One region of the Streptomyces griseochromogenes genome, then DNA from elsewhere that is predicted to be linked to it. Evidence: riboswitches for the same ligand, from Rfam matches in the RefSeq annotation. Region 1 holds a riboswitch; the other holds the start of a gene.
What was found. A riboswitch is a leader RNA that binds a small molecule or an ion and turns the genes downstream of it on or off. The one in region 1 is predicted to bind cyclic di-AMP.
Positions count from the first base shown of each region.

Region 2: linked by a shared signal. The riboswitch ahead of AVL59_RS43270 (transglycosylase family protein) and the one ahead of AVL59_RS10405 (M23 family metallopeptidase) in region 1 are both predicted to bind cyclic di-AMP.

Region 1 covers NZ_CP016279.1:2,415,208-2,422,448, reverse strand. Annotated here, with positions in the region: gene AVL59_RS10425 (hypothetical protein) at 1-389, opposite strand, end outside; gene AVL59_RS10420 (bifunctional acetate--CoA ligase family protein/GNAT family N-acetyltransferase) at 406-3,312, opposite strand; gene AVL59_RS10415 (HPr family phosphocarrier protein) at 3,489-3,770, shown strand; gene AVL59_RS10410 (GntR family transcriptional regulator) at 3,975-4,670, opposite strand; gene AVL59_RS52040 (hypothetical protein) at 4,669-4,836, shown strand; gene AVL59_RS10405 (M23 family metallopeptidase) at 4,869-5,624, opposite strand; cyclic di-AMP (ydaO/yuaA leader) riboswitch at 5,637-5,801, opposite strand; gene AVL59_RS10400 (M16 family metallopeptidase) at 6,024-7,241, opposite strand, start outside.
Region 2 covers NZ_CP016279.1:9,938,675-9,945,915, forward strand. Annotated here, with positions in the region: gene AVL59_RS43250 (NAD(P)/FAD-dependent oxidoreductase) at 1-397, opposite strand, end outside; gene AVL59_RS56235 (Ppx/GppA phosphatase family protein) at 842-1,798, opposite strand; partial or broken gene AVL59_RS56240 (DUF501 domain-containing protein) at 2,003-2,404, opposite strand; gene AVL59_RS43260 (FtsB family cell division protein) at 2,433-2,909, opposite strand; gene eno (phosphopyruvate hydratase) at 3,010-4,296, opposite strand; gene AVL59_RS43270 (transglycosylase family protein) at 4,644-5,342, opposite strand; cyclic di-AMP (ydaO/yuaA leader) riboswitch at 5,347-5,519, opposite strand; gene AVL59_RS43275 (LysM peptidoglycan-binding domain-containing protein) at 5,702-6,745, opposite strand; gene AVL59_RS43280 (cytochrome P450 family protein) at 6,914-7,241, opposite strand, start outside.

The DNA.
Region 1 (7,241 bases):
GGCCAGTCGCGGGCACCCGGGGCGGCTTCGGCACCGGCGGGCGGCTGCCGCGGGACGAGCCCCGGCAGGATGTCCAGCCGTTCGGCGGCGACCAGACAGGAGACGGGATCGCGGCCGCCGGCGTCCGTCTCGAACGCGACGACGAGGGGCGGCCGTTCGCCCAGCATCCGCACCAGGCGCGCCGTCTCCTCGGCCGTGGGCTCCCGGAACACGGGGTCCTGGAAGCCGGTCGGGCAGGAGACGAAGTACGGGGCGACGAAGACCAGCTCCAGGCCGTGGTGATACGTGAGGTCGTATCCGGCGGCCAGCCGCAGCTGCCCGCCGTCCTGGACGATCACCTCCCAGTCCCACCAGCTGCCCTCGGGCAGTTCCCGTCCGGCGATCTCCATGTGCCCCCCTTGCCGCTCAGTAGGCCGGCAGCGTGCGCGGGCCGAGGTCGTCGCGGGCGGGCGGCGGGGCGAGCCGTACGGTGGCGCCGAGGACGCTCACACCCTGCTGGGCGACCACGACCGGCTCCAGGGTGACGGCGACGACCTCGGGGTGGTCGTCCACCAGCCGGGACACACGCAGCAGCAGCTCCTCCAGCGCGGGCGTGTCCACCGGCGTGGAGCCGCGCCAGCCGAACAGCAGCGGTGCCGTGCGGATGGACCGCACCAGTGAGGTCGCCTCCCGGTCGGTGACCGGGACCAGCCGGTGCGCCATGTCCCCGAGCAGCTGTGAGGCGGCCCCGGCGAGCCCGAAGGACAGCACGGCTCCGGCCGCCGGATCGATCACCGCCCGTACGACCGTGTCGACGCCCCGGGGCGCCATACCCTGCACCACGGGCCGCAGCTCCTCGGGCCGCCCGAACAGCTCGGTCAACTCGGCGTAGGACCTGCGCAGTTGCTCCTCGTCCGCCAGGTCGAGCCGTACGCCGCCCAGGTCGGCGCGGTGCCGCAGGTGCGGGGCGGTGGCTTTGAGAGCCACCGGATAGCCGAGGGCGCGGGCGGCCTCGGCGGCGGCGTCCGGGGTGGGGGCGGGGAGCGCCCGGCGGACGCGGATGCCGTACATGTCCAGCAGCTCGCAGGTCTCGGCCTCCCCGATGCTGAGCCCCTGCCCGCGCTCCAGCAGCCCTCCGATCAGCTGGGCGGCACCCTTCTCGTCGATGTCGTCGTACTCCGGCACCTTGCCCGGATCAGCGGCCTCCCGCTGCCACTGCCCGTACCTCACGGCTTCGGCGAGGGCCCGCACGGCGCGTTCGGCGGCAGGGTAGGCGGGGATGAGGCGGGTTCCTTCGGGGGTAGGGCTCTCGGGACTCTCATCAGAGGCCGCTACCGCGGTGGGCGGTCGCTCGGCCTCCGGGGTGGGCAGTCGTTCCACGAGGCGATGCTCGGGCGAAGCCGAGCGGGGGTGAGGGTGGGCAACGCCTGCGGCGCCGGGCGCTTTCCCGACGGCCTGTGGTGCAGTACTCGCCGCGGCCGACAACGCCTCCGCGAGCCCCCCGAGCTCCACATGCACCACCAGCACCGGCTTGCCCGGAACCGCGGCGGCCGCGGACCGCAGCGCCTCCGCCAGCTCCGCGTCCCCCGGCGATCCCTCTCCGATCGCCGGAATCGCCGCGACCACCACCGCGTCGCACGTCTCGTCCGCGAGCGCCCGCGACAACGCCCGGTGGAAGTCCTCCGCCGTCGCCGCCGTCGTCAGGTCCAGCGGATGCGACGGCCGCAGCCCCTCCGCGAGGCAGCGGTCGTACGTCAGCACGCCCAGCGACTCGGAGTTGCCGAGGATCGCCACGCGAGGCCCCGCGGGCAGCGGCTGCCGGGCGAGCAGCAGACCCGCGTCGACCAGCTCGGTGATGGTGTCCACCCGGATCACCCCGGCCTGCCGCAGCAGCGCGGAGACGGTCTCGTGCGGCAGCCGGGTCGCCCGTACCGCGTGTCCCTGCGGCGCCGAACCGACGCCCTGCACCACCACCAGCGGTTTGGCCGCGGCGGTGCGCCGGGCGAGGCGGGTGAACTTGCGCGGGTTGCCGATGGACTCCAGGTACATCAGGACGACGTCGGTCTCCGGGTCGTCGTACCAGTACTGGAGGACGTCGTTGCCGGAGACGTCGGCCCGGTTCCCCGCCGACACGAAGGTGGACACGCCGGTGACCCCGGTGACCCCGCCCCCGCGCCGGTGCAGCCGGGACAGCAGCGCGATGCCGATGGCACCGGACTGCGCGAACAGCCCTATACGGCCGGGACGCGGCATCTCGGGAGCCAGCGAGGCGTTCAGGCGGACGTCGGGCGCGGTGTTGATGACACCGAAGGCGTTCGGTCCGATGATCCGCATGCCGTACGCGCGCGCGAGCCGGACGAGGGCCCGCTGCCGCTCGCGCCCCTCGGGCCCGCTCTCGGCGTACCCGGCGGACAGGACGACCAGTCCCTGCACCCCGTGTTCGCCGCACTCGGAGACCACCGTGGGCACGTGGTCGGCCGGTACGGCGACGACGGCGAGGTCCACCGCGCCCTCGATGTCCCGCACCGAGTGGTACGCGGGCACCCCGTCGACCTCCTTGAGGTCCTCGGGGAATGCCTGGTTCACGGCGTGCAGGCTGCCCGTGTAGCCGGCGTCCCGGAGGTTGCCGAGGACGCTGCGCCCCACCCCGCCGGGTGCGCGGCCGACGCCCACGACCGCGACGGAGCCCGGTGCCAGCAGCCGCCGTACCGAGCGGGCCTCGGCGCGTTGCTCCCGCGCGTGCTGCACGGCGACGGAGCGGTCGGTGGGTTCGAGGTCGAACTCCAGGCGTACGACGCCGTCTTCGAAGCTGCGTTGCTGGGTGTACCCGGCGTCCGTGAACACCTTGATCATCTTGGTGTTGGCGGGCAGCACCTCGGCGGCGAAGCGGCGGATGCCGCGCTCGCGCGCGACGGCCGCGATGTGCTCCAGCAGGGCGGAGGCGACCCCGCGGCCCTGGTGGGCGTCCTGGACCAGGAAGGCGACCTCGGCCTCGTCGGCGGGAGCCGAGGCGGGCAGACCGTCGGCGCCGATGCGGTCGTAGCGTACGGTGGCGATGAACTCGCCGCCGATGGTGGCTGCGAGTCCCACCCGGTCCACGAAGTCGTGGTGCGTGAAGCGGTGGACGTCCTTGGCGGACAGTCGCGGGTACGGCGCGAAGAAGCGGTAGTACTTCGACTCGTCGGAGACCTGCTCGTAGAAGCTGATCAGGCGGTCGGCGTCATCAACGGTGATGGGCCGGATGCGCGCGGTACCCCCGTCGCGCAGCACCACGTCCGCCTCCCAGTGGGCGGGGTACTCGTGCCGGTCATGCCGGTCCGCCGGGCTCTGCATGGGCCCCAGAGTACGGCTCGCGTACGACAACGGCGCGAGGCAGTCTGTGGAGGACGGAAGCCGGACCGAGGCCGCGGTCCGGCGACACTCGGGGCGGGACGAAGGACCGCTCCGGGCATGCTTCGCGATATGGGAAACTGGTCTAGACAACCCTGAACAGTGAAGGGCAGCAACACATGGCTGAGCGCCGCGTCAACGTCGGCTGGGCCGAGGGCCTCCATGCCCGACCCGCCTCCATCTTCGTCCGAGCCGCCACGGCCGCAGGCGTCCCGGTGACGATCGCCAAGGCTGACGGCAGCCCCGTCAACGCGGCCTCCATGCTGGCCGTCCTCAGCCTGGGCGCCCAGGGTGGCGAGGAGATCGTCCTCGCCTCCGACGCCGAGGGCGCGGACGCCGCCCTGGACCGTCTGGCCAAGCTGGTCGCCGAAGGCCTCGAGGAGCTGCCCGAGACGGTCTGAGCCGTGCCGTGAAGCCGCGTCGTCCGGAAGGGTGACGCGGCTTCCGCGTTTTCGGCAGGGGACCGGACTGGTTTATCGCAGGCGCGCCGGGTTTATCGCAGGCATGCGAAGGGCGCGCCATCGCGAATGCACGAAACTCGGCGAACGGGGCAACGGGAAATACCTGGCACCCAAATATCCCCCCCTTTGTATACGGTGCCCATGTTAATGCCGCAGGCTCGGCATGTTTACGGCATGTTGCGAGTTCCTCACACGCTCCACCCGGCCACCGCCCAGGGAGGCCCGCAACCGGTGCACGGCCGTCGCACGCTCGACGTGATGCGACGCGATCACCCGCGCGCGCTCGCCGTCGCCCCGCGCCACCGCGTCCACGATGGCGCCGTGCTCCGCCCAGGACTCCACGGGGTTCGCCGGGGCGTCCACCGTGTACATCCAGGCGATCTTGTGCCGCAGCTGGGTGAGCGTCGAGCTCAGCGAATGGCTGCCGGAGGCCTGCGCGAGCGTCTCGTGGAACCAGCCCCCCAGGGAGCGCAGATCCTCGCTGCTGCCCCGCCTGGCCCGCTCCTGGCCCAGCCTGACCAGGCCGCGCAGCACCTTCAGATGGGCCTCGGTGCGCCGCTGGGCGGCCCGGAGGGCGCCGAGGGGCTCCAGCAGCACGCGCATCTCCAGCAGGTCCGCGGCCTCCTGCTCGGTCGGTTCGGCCACGCACGCGCCCGCGTGCCGGCGGGTCACCACGAAGCCCTCCGCCTCCAGGGTGCGCAGAGCCTCACGGACGGGGACGCGCGAGACCCCGTAGCGGCGGGCCAGTACTTCCTCGGTCAGGCGGCCGCCGCGCTCGTGGACACCCGCGACGATGTCGTCCCGGATCGCCGTGCATACCGAGTGCGCCGGAATACGCATGACCGACCTCCGCATTAATCCCCGTGAAACGTCGACGATGGACGTGTGTTCCGTGACTCTATTGCAATCGGCCGGAATTTCCGACGGCGGGCCGGAATCCATGGATATTTTTTGGACAGCGGATGATGCGGGCTCGGTGAGAAACGACGAAAGCCCCGGCGTGTGAGCCGGGGCTTTCGGATGTCGTGCGTGCGGTCGTCAGACGTTCACGCCGTGCCCACGGAGGTAGGCGACGGGGTCGACGTCCGAGCCGTACTCGGGGGTCGTACGGGCCTCGAAGTGCAGATGCGGTCCGGTGACGTTGCCGGTCGCGCCGGACAGGCCGATCTGCTGGCCCGGGGTGACCTTCTGGCCCACGGTGACACCGATGGACGACAGATGGCCGTACTGGGTGTACATGCCGTCCGCCATCCGGATCACTATCTGGTTGCCGTACGCCCCGCCCCAGCCGGTGGAGACGACGGTGCCGGAGCCGACCGCGTGAACGGTCGTGCCGCTGGCCGCGTGGAAGTCGATGCCGGTGTGGGAGCCGGAGGACCACAGGGAGCTGCTGGCCTTGTAGCCGGTGGAGACGTACGAGTTCGCGATCGGGGCGACGAAGGCGTTCAGGCGCTTGCGCTCGGCCTCGCGGGCGGCGCGCGCCCGCGCCTCGCGGTCCTTCCTGACCTTTGCGGCGGCCTCCTTGGCCGCGGCTTCCTCGGCCGCCTTCTGCTCGGCGGCCTCCTTCTGCGCGGAGGCCTGCTCGTCGATCTGGTGGGCGAGCGTGTCGCTCACGGCGATGACCGGGGTGAGGCCGGTCTGCTCGGCGGAGTCGTCCGCGGCGAGCGCCGGGGTGGCCGCGAGGGTGCCGACGACACCGGTACTGGTGAGGGCCGCGATACCGGCCGCCTGAGCGGTGGTGCGCTTGGCCCGGCCGGGCTTGCGATGCTTCCCGGTGGCGCACATGAACGCCATGAAGTGGCTGGTCCTTTCCTTCCCTCTCGCCTACCGGGTTAGCTGACGGGTTCGGAGCAGGAAGGTCTCCTACGGACCCCCTCGCTCGCGCGCGGGCGTCCGATTCACCCCAGGGACTGCGGTTGGGTCCCCGGCTCCCCTGGCTCGCGCCGTACGGGGACTCGGCGATGACTGTCCGGTGCCGCGGGCGCGGCGCACTGCCTGACGGACAGCCCGGAAGACGCTAAAGGGCCCGGCTTTCGATCCTCAAACGGATCCGGGCTTTTGTAGCGCATCCCACAGGCCAGACGGGCAGCCTCTGCCCAATTCGGACATCTGGTGAAGGGTGATGCACGGCAAGAGGCCCTGACGATCCGTCGGTCGTCAGGGCCCCCACGCGCGCGTCGCGCCGTCCGGTCGCTACTCGGCCGCCACGACGCTGACTTCGCCGATGCCGAGCGCCTCCACCGGCGCCTTGATCTGCTCCGCGTCACCGACGAGGACGGTCACCAGGCGGTCCACCGGGAAGGCGTTGATGACCGCCGCGGTGGCCTCCACGGTGCCGGTGGCGGCGAGCTGCTGATACAGCGTCGCCTGGAAGTCGTCGGGCAGGTGCTGCTCGACCTGGTCCGCCAGGGTGCCGGCGACGGCCGCGGCGGTCTCGTACTTCAGCGGCGCCACCCCGACGAGGTTCTGCACGGCGACGTCGCGCTCGGCGTCGGTCAGGCCGTCGGCCGCGAGGGTGCGCAGCACCGTCCACAGGTCCTGGAGCGCGGGACCGGTGTTCGTGGTGTCGACGGAGCCGCTGATGGCGAGCATCGCGGCGCCCGTGCCCTCCGAGGCTGAGCGGAGGACCTGCCCGAAGGCGCGCACGCCGTAGGTGTAGCCCTTCTCCTCGCGCAGGACGCGGTCCAGGCGGGAGGTGAGGGTGCCGCCGAGGCAGTACGTGCCGAGCACCTGGGCGGGCCACACCCGGTCGTGCCGGTCGGGGCCGATCCGGCCGATGAGCAGCTGCGTCTGGACGGCGCCGGGCCGGTCGACGATGACGACGCGGCCGGTGTCGTCGGCCGTCACCGGTGGCACGGGCCGCGGCTGGCCCGGGGTGCCGGTCCAGGCGCCCAGGGAGTCGGCGAGGAGCTCGTCCAGGTCGGTGCCGGTGAGGTCGCCGACCACCACCACGGTGGCCGTGGCGGGCCGCACATGGCGGTCGTAGAAGGCGCGTACGGCCGCCGCGTCGATCTTCTCGACCGTGTCCTCGGTGCCCTGGCGCGGGCGCGACATGCGCGAGGTCGCCGGGAACAGCTCCTTGGAGAGTTCCATGGCGGCCCGGCGGGAGGGGTTGGCCAGCTCGTGCGGGATCTCGTCCAGGCGGTTGCGGACCAGCCGCTCGACCTCGCTCTCGGCGAACGCGGGCGCGCGCAGCGCGTCGGCGAGCAGGCCGAGACCCTTGGCCAGGCGGGAGACCGGGACCTCCAGGCTGATACGGACGCCGGGGTGGTCGGCGTGCGCGTCGAGCGTGGCACCGGCCCGCTCCAGCTCGGCGGCGAACTCCTCCGCGGAGTGCTTGTCGGTGCCCTCGGAGAAGGCCCGCGCCATGATCGTCGCGACGCCGTCCATACCTCCCGGCTCGGCGTCCAA
Region 2 (7,241 bases), 7.5 Mb from region 1:
TCATGCCGATGCCCTGCTCGGCGAGGCCGGGGATCGGGAAGGTGCGGGAGACCGCGCCCATCGCGATGACCAGGTAGTCGAAGGGCAGCTCGTACGCCTCGCCCACCAGCGGGGCGATCGTGGCGACCTTGCGGTCCTGGTCGATGGTGGTGACCCGGCCGGTGAGGACCTCCGCCTTCGGCAGCACGCGTCGCAGCGGGACGACGACGTGGCGAGGGGAGATGCTGCCGGCGGCGGCTTCGGGGAGGAAGGGCTGGTAGGTCATGTACGACCGGGGGTCGACGACCGTGACGGTCGCCTCTCCGTAGCGCATCTTCTTGAGGATGCGCCGAGCTGCGTACAGGCCTACGTACCCACCGCCTACTACGAGGATCCTGGGACGCTCCGTGGTGCTCATGCCATCGAGTATCCACCCGCCTTGGCAGGGGTGCTCGTGCGCCCCTTCACAAGGTCCGACAGGGCCTGTGCTAAACTCCGCGGCCCGCGTGACGCAGGTCATGACGGCGAGGGGGAACCACTGGGCGGTCTGACCCGTTGTCAAGGCCGCGTGAGCTGCCTCTCTGGGCACGCGGGGTGCTCGTGAGCATCTCGCGACACCCCCGGAACAACCCCTTCCGGGCCCCCCTTACACCCACCGTCTGAACATGTTCAAACGGCTCAGCGGCCCCTGGAAGGGCCAACCGGCCCCACTTCGGGGTTCCACGACCCGGAAATCCTTGTGAAGAACTTCACGAACTTTTCCGACCGGCCGTCACCGAGGGGCCCCTGAGGACCCCTCAGCCCCGCTCAGACGTTATCCGACCTGCTCAGCCGACGGCTACTGGCCAGTAACAAAAGAGAGCTACGCCACCGACCACGCGATGCCGTCGAGGATGTCGTGCTCGCTGACGACGACCTCCTCGGCGCCGGTCCGCTCCATGATCGCGAGCAGCACGAGGGCGCCCGCGCCGATGACGTCGACACGGCCCGGGTGCATGGACGGGATCGCCGCGCGCTCGGCGTGCGTGGAACGCAGCAGCCGTTCGGTGATCTCGCGGACGCGCTCGCGCGAGATGCGCGAGTGGTGGATGCGCTCGGAGTCGTACTCGGGCAGGTCCTGGGCGATCGCGGACACGGTCGTCACCGAGCCGGCGAGGCCGACCAGGGTGCGTGCCTCGCGCAGCGGGACCGTCTCCTCGGCGAGGTCCAGGGCGGCCTCGATGTCCGCCCTCATGGCGGCGATCTGCTCCTCGGTGGGCGGGTCGCTCACCTTGCCGTCGTGCACCAGGTGCCGTTCGGTCATCCGCACGCAGCCGACGTCCACCGACCGCGCGGCCGACACATGGCCGTCGCCGACGACGAACTCGGTGGAGCCGCCGCCGATGTCCACCACCAGGTACGGCCTGGCCATGTCTTCGCGGCCCTTGAGTTCCTTCGTCGCTCCCGTGAAGGAGAACTCGGCCTCCTGGCCGCCGCTGATGACCTCGGGTTCGACACCGAGGATGTCGACGACACCGCGCACGAACTCGTCCCGGTTCTCCGCGTCCCGCGAGGCGGAGGTGGCGACGAACCGCACCGACGCGCCGCCCAGTTCGCGGATGACGTCCGCGTACTCACGGCAGGCCGCGAAGGTCCGCTCCAGCGCCTCGGGCGCGAGCCGGCCGGTGCGGTCCACGCCCTGGCCGAGCCGCACGATCGTCATGCGCCGGTCCAGCTCCAGCAGCTCGCCGGTGGCCGGGTTGACGTCGGCGACCAGCAGCCGGATCGAGTTGGTACCGCAGTCGACGGCGGCGACACGGGTGAACCCCTCGGCGACCAGCGGCCGGTGGGCGAAGAAGCCGCTGCGGACCTCGGCGGGGTCGAAGACCGCGCCCTGCTCGCCCGGGTGCTCGTCCGCCGGATCGGGCGCCTGGAGCGGCTGCACGCACGGCCCCTTGCGCCACCACTCGGGCAGCATGGCGATCGCCTCGTCGCCGAGCGGGTTCACGCCCGGGCCCGCGGCCAGCGAATGGGCCACCAGGACGTGCAGGCACTTCACGCGGTCCGGCATGCCGCCCGCGCTCGGGAAGCCCTCCAGGACCTCGATCTCGTCCCGGCGCCGGATGTAGTCCTCGTGCGCGGCCCGGTAGGCGGCGGCCAGTTCGGGGTCGCTCCCCAGCCGCTCGGTCATCTCCTTCATGACGCCGTCCGCCTCCAGCGTGCCGATCGCCGAGGCGGCGCGCGGGCACGTCAGGTAGTACGTCGTCGGGAAGGGCGTGCCGTCCGGCAGCCGCGGGGCCGTCTCCACGACGTCCGGCTGCCCGCACGGGCACCGGTGCGCGATCGCCCGCAGCCCACGCGGCGGACGCCCGAGCTGCTGCTTGAAGGCCTCGACGTCCGCGTCGGTCGGCTCGGTGCGCGGAGTGGGCGGCGGAGGCGTTTCCATGACTGTCTTCAGCTGTCTTTCTGTCGGTTCACTGGTCGGAAGCGTCGGACTTGTCGACGCCGTCCCAGACGTTCGCGTACCAGGGCCGGTGGGCGGCCCCGAGGTCGGCGCGGGACTGCTTGGCCGCGCCCGGGTCGATCACGATGTACCCGGTCTCACCTGGCATCACATAGTGCAGCCGACGCCGGATCTGCTGCTTGGCGTAGGCGTCGTCCTGCCAGCGCGCCTTGAGGTCGCGCAGTTGCTCGACGCGTTTGCGGGCCCGCTCCTGCTGCCGTTGCTGGTCGGCGATCTCGGCGCGCTGGGACACGTACTGCCGCATCGGGTAGGCGAGCGCGACGATCAGCGTGCACAGCACCAGGGCGAGCAGGGCGGCGCGGCCGGTGAGCCGGGAGCGGCGCGCCTGGCGCTTGGTCTGGGAGCGGTAGACCCGGGCCGCCGTCTGCTCGCCGAGCAGCCTGAGCCTGGTCGCGGTGGAGAACCGGTCCCGGTCCTTCACGGCCATGTTCCCCGCCTCCCGTTCCACGCGCGTACGTCCCCGCACACGGTACGGGACCGAGTACGGGGACGTACGTACGACTGGCTAGGCCTTACGCCAGGTTGGGTCAGCCCTTGAAGCGGGGAAACGCGCTGCGGCCGGCGTACACCGCCGCGTCGTCGAGGATCTCCTCGATGCGCAGCAGCTGGTTGTACTTGGCGACGCGCTCGGAGCGGGCCGGGGCGCCGGTCTTGATCTGGCCGCAGTTGGTGGCGACGGCCAGGTCGGCGATGGTGACGTCCTCGGTCTCGCCGGAGCGGTGGGACATCATGCACTTGAAGCCGCTGCGCTGGGCCAGCTCGACGGCGTCCAGGGTCTCGGTCAGCGAGCCGATCTGGTTCACCTTCACGAGCAGCGCGTTGGCGGCGCCGTCCTCGATGCCGCGGGCCAGGCGCTCCGGGTTGGTGACGAACAGGTCGTCGCCGACCAGCTGGACCTTGTCGCCGAGCTTGTCGGTGATGACCTTCCAGCCGGCCCAGTCGTCCTCGAACAGCGGGTCCTCGATGGAGACGAGCGGGTAGGCCGCGACGAGCTCCTCGTAGTACTCCGTCATCTCGGCGGCGGAGCGCTCCTTGCCCTCGAAGAGGTACTTGCCGTCCTTGTAGAACTCGGAGGCGGCGACGTCGAGCGCGAGGGCGATCTGCTGGCCGGGGGCGTAGCCGGCCTCCTTGACGGCCTCGAGGATGAGGTCGAGGGCCTCGCGGTTGGAGCCGAGGTTCGGGGCGAAGCCGCCCTCGTCGCCGAGTCCGGTGGACAGGCCCTTGTTCTTCAGGACCTTCTTCAGCGTGTGGTAGACCTCGGTGCCCCAGCGCAGGGCCTCGGAGAAGGACTCCGCGCCGATCGGGGCGATCATGAACTCCTGGATGTCCACGTTGGAGTCGGCGTGCGAGCCGCCGTTCAGGATGTTCATCATCGGCACCGGCAGCAGGTGCGCGTTCGGGCCGCCCAGGTAGCGGAAGAGCGGGAGGTCGCTGGCCTCGGAGGCGGCGTGGGCGACGGCGAGGGAGACACCGAGGATGGCGTTGGCGCCGAGGGAGCCCTTGTTGTCGGTGGCGTCCAGGTCGAACATGGCCTGGTCGATCAGGCGCTGCTCGGTGGCGTCGTAGCCGACCAGCTCCGGGCCGATCTGCTCGATGACGGCGAGGACGGCCTTCTCGACGCCCTTGCCCTGGTAGCGGTTGGGGTCACCGTCGCGCAGCTCGATGGCCTCGAAGGCGCCGGTGGAGGCGCCGGACGGAACGGCGGCACGACCCGTGCTGCCGTCGTCGAGGCCGACCTCGACCTCGACCGTGGGGTTGCCTCGGGAGTCCAGGATTTCCCGGGCTACGACGACGTCGATGGACGGCACGAGCATCTCCTTCGTGGATGTGACGCTGGTAGTGCGGGGCTGGTGTGCCTTGCGACTAGAGCCTAACCGTCCCGGGGGCGTCGGCCACCGACCGACCGTCCCGTGGACACGCCGACGGTACCTTTTGTTCTCGTGCGAAACAAAGAGGCTTCCGGATGAGACCCGGCCGAACAGTGGGGAAACACAGGGCGGGAGCGGCGGGGCCGGAAGCGAAAACAGCCCCGTCCCGGCGCGTACGGGGGAACACGCGCCGGGACGGGGAGCCCGTGGGGACGGGGGGGATGACCCTCACGAGGCCTTCAGCGTGGGGGACGGCCTTGTGAGAGCGCTGTGGCTGCGGTGGGAACCAGGTGTCACTTCAGGTGCAGCTGCTGGCCCGGGTAGATGAGGTTGGCGTCCTCGACGATGTCCTTGTTCAGCTCGAACAGCTTCTGCCAGCCGCCCTTGACGTGGTGCTTCTCGGCGATGGAGCTGAGGGTGTCGCCCTTGACGACCTTGTACTCGCCGTCGCCCTTCTTGACCTTCTTGCCGGTCGGGGTGGTGACGGTCTTGCTCTTCGCCGGGGCCGTGCGCTCGGTGGAGCGGGTGGCGGCCTGCGTGTCGGTGGAGCGGGTGCTGGGCGCGGTGGTCTTCGCCGGGGCGCTCTTCGACGTGGTGGTGGGCGCGGAGCCGTTGTACGGGGTGCTGGACAGGCCCGTGCCGCACACCGGCCAGGCGCCCTTGCCCTGGGCGGCGAGGACCTTCTCGGCGACCGTGATCTGCTGCGCCTTGGTGGCCTGGTTGGCCTGCGCGGCGTAGGCGGTGCCGCCGTACGCGGCCCAGGTGGAGGCGGAGAACTGCAGGCCGCCGTAGTAGCCGTTGCCGGTGTTGATGGACCAGTTGCCGCCGGACTCACACTGGGCGACCGCGTCCCACTCCGAGGTGGTGGCGGCGGAGGCGTTGCCGGCCGCCATCAGCGGGGCGGCGACGACGGCACCGGTGACACCGGCCAGCGCGATGGCCCGGGTGGCCTTGGACGGACGACGGTGCTTGCCCTTGCCGGAAAACAGCATGGATCGATCCCCTCACCGACGCCTGCGAGGTGAGCTGTCGGGTTCGGGCCGGTTGAGTTGCCCGGCCGCACCTCCCGAAGAGGCACGGCTTCACCCCCAGCCGGTTCCAGCAGCCTCAACTGCCGGGCCCGGCACTTACCTTGGGTCCCCCGCTCCTGCCTACGGCGCATGACGCGACGACTGTTCCCGGGCGATCGCTGGCAGGACTCGGCGTTGCGATGGCCGGGGCTCGTGGTGACGAGCGGCCTCGACCGTAGACATGCGCTCGGCGGAATTTCAAAGACGATCAGGGCTTCTGAGACTCATCCCACACTTTCACCAAACCGGACATTAGCCGTGAAGCAGGGCGTCAACTCCCGCTATTTTCCACCGTTTTCCGTACCGACATCCAGGGTCTGACCGGGAGCGATCTGGTTCGCGTCGGCGCCGATGGCCTTCTTGTTCTCGGCGTAGAGCGCGCGCCATCCGCCGTCGACGTCAAGGGAGTCGGCGATGGAGCAGAGGGTGTCTCCCTCGCGGACGGTGTAGGTGCCGGCGTCACGGGAGGCGTGACGGCCGGACGGAGCGGCACTCTGACCGTTCGCCGCGGTTTCGTCCGCACTGCCACCACGGTGACGTCCGCCACTGCTGAGGGCGCCGGTGTCGACCAGGCTCCAAGAGCCGCCGGTCTGATTGGAATTGTCCGAGTCTTCCCTTGCGGGGTCCGCGGTGGGGGACTCGCTGCCCTGCTCGCTCCCGGGGTCAGGACGAGAGGATTTGTCGGACTTAGGCGTATCGGCACCCTTGCGCTTGCCCTCGCCGCTCTCCTTCCCCTTCTCCTTGCCCTTCTCGGAGCCGGTGTCCTTGCTCTCACTCGGGGACGGCTTGACCTTCTCACCCTTGGACGAGTCGGACGAAGACGGCGAATCAGGAAGTCCGGACGAGTCGGAATTATCTCCAGATTCTGACGGCCCATCGGCTCCTTGGGAGTCGCCTTCCTGCGACGAGCCGGAACCGCCGACGCCCGTGTCGACGTCCACGGAGCCGGAGTTGGAGGTCAGACCGGAGAGGAGGGCACAGGTGGCCCAGGGGGTGGTGCCCTGGTCGTCGAGGATCTTCTCGGCGACGGCGATCTGCTGCGAACGGCTCGCCTGGTCGGCACTGGAGGCATACGCGGTGCCGCCGTACTTGTCCCAGTCGTCCTGGGATATCTGCAGGCCGCCGAAGTACCCGTTGCCGGTGTCCGCGCTCCAGGAGCCACCGCTCTCGCACTCGGCCACCTTGTCCCATGTGGTGCCGTCCGCCGCACTGGCGCTCGCGGCACCGAGCAACGGGATGGCGATGGCGGAGCCGGTCACTCCGGCCGCGACGAGGAGGGCCGGGGCCTGACGGGGGCGACGGTGACGGCCGTTCCCGGAGAGCATGCGGATGCCTTTCGTGCGACAACGGGGACCGCGCGGCGGATGGAACTCGGAGCGCCACGCTGATGGGTGAACGTATAGGCAGACGATCACTTGTCACAAGTTAATGCCGCGCAGATCACGTGAAGATCACGGTATTGAACGTCGGACGGTTCGCCTCGGCCGGTGTGTTCAGGGGGCGGGCGTGAACTCCACGGGGAGTGTGCGCAGGCCGCGCATGATGAGCCCGCCACGCCAGCGCAGCTCGGCCGGATCGGCCGCGAGCCGCAGATCGGGGAGCCGGGTCAGGAGGGTGGCGAGAGCGGCCTGGCCCTCCAGCCGGGCGAGGGGGGCGCCCAGGCAGTAGTGGATGCCGTGGCCGTAGCCGAGGTGCTGGTTGTCCCGGCGGGACAGGTCCAGCACGTCCGGGTCGGCGAACCGCTCCGGGTCCCGGTCGGCGGCGGCGAGCACGACGAGCACCGGGTCGCCGGCGGCGATGTCCTGCCCGCCGATGGTGAGC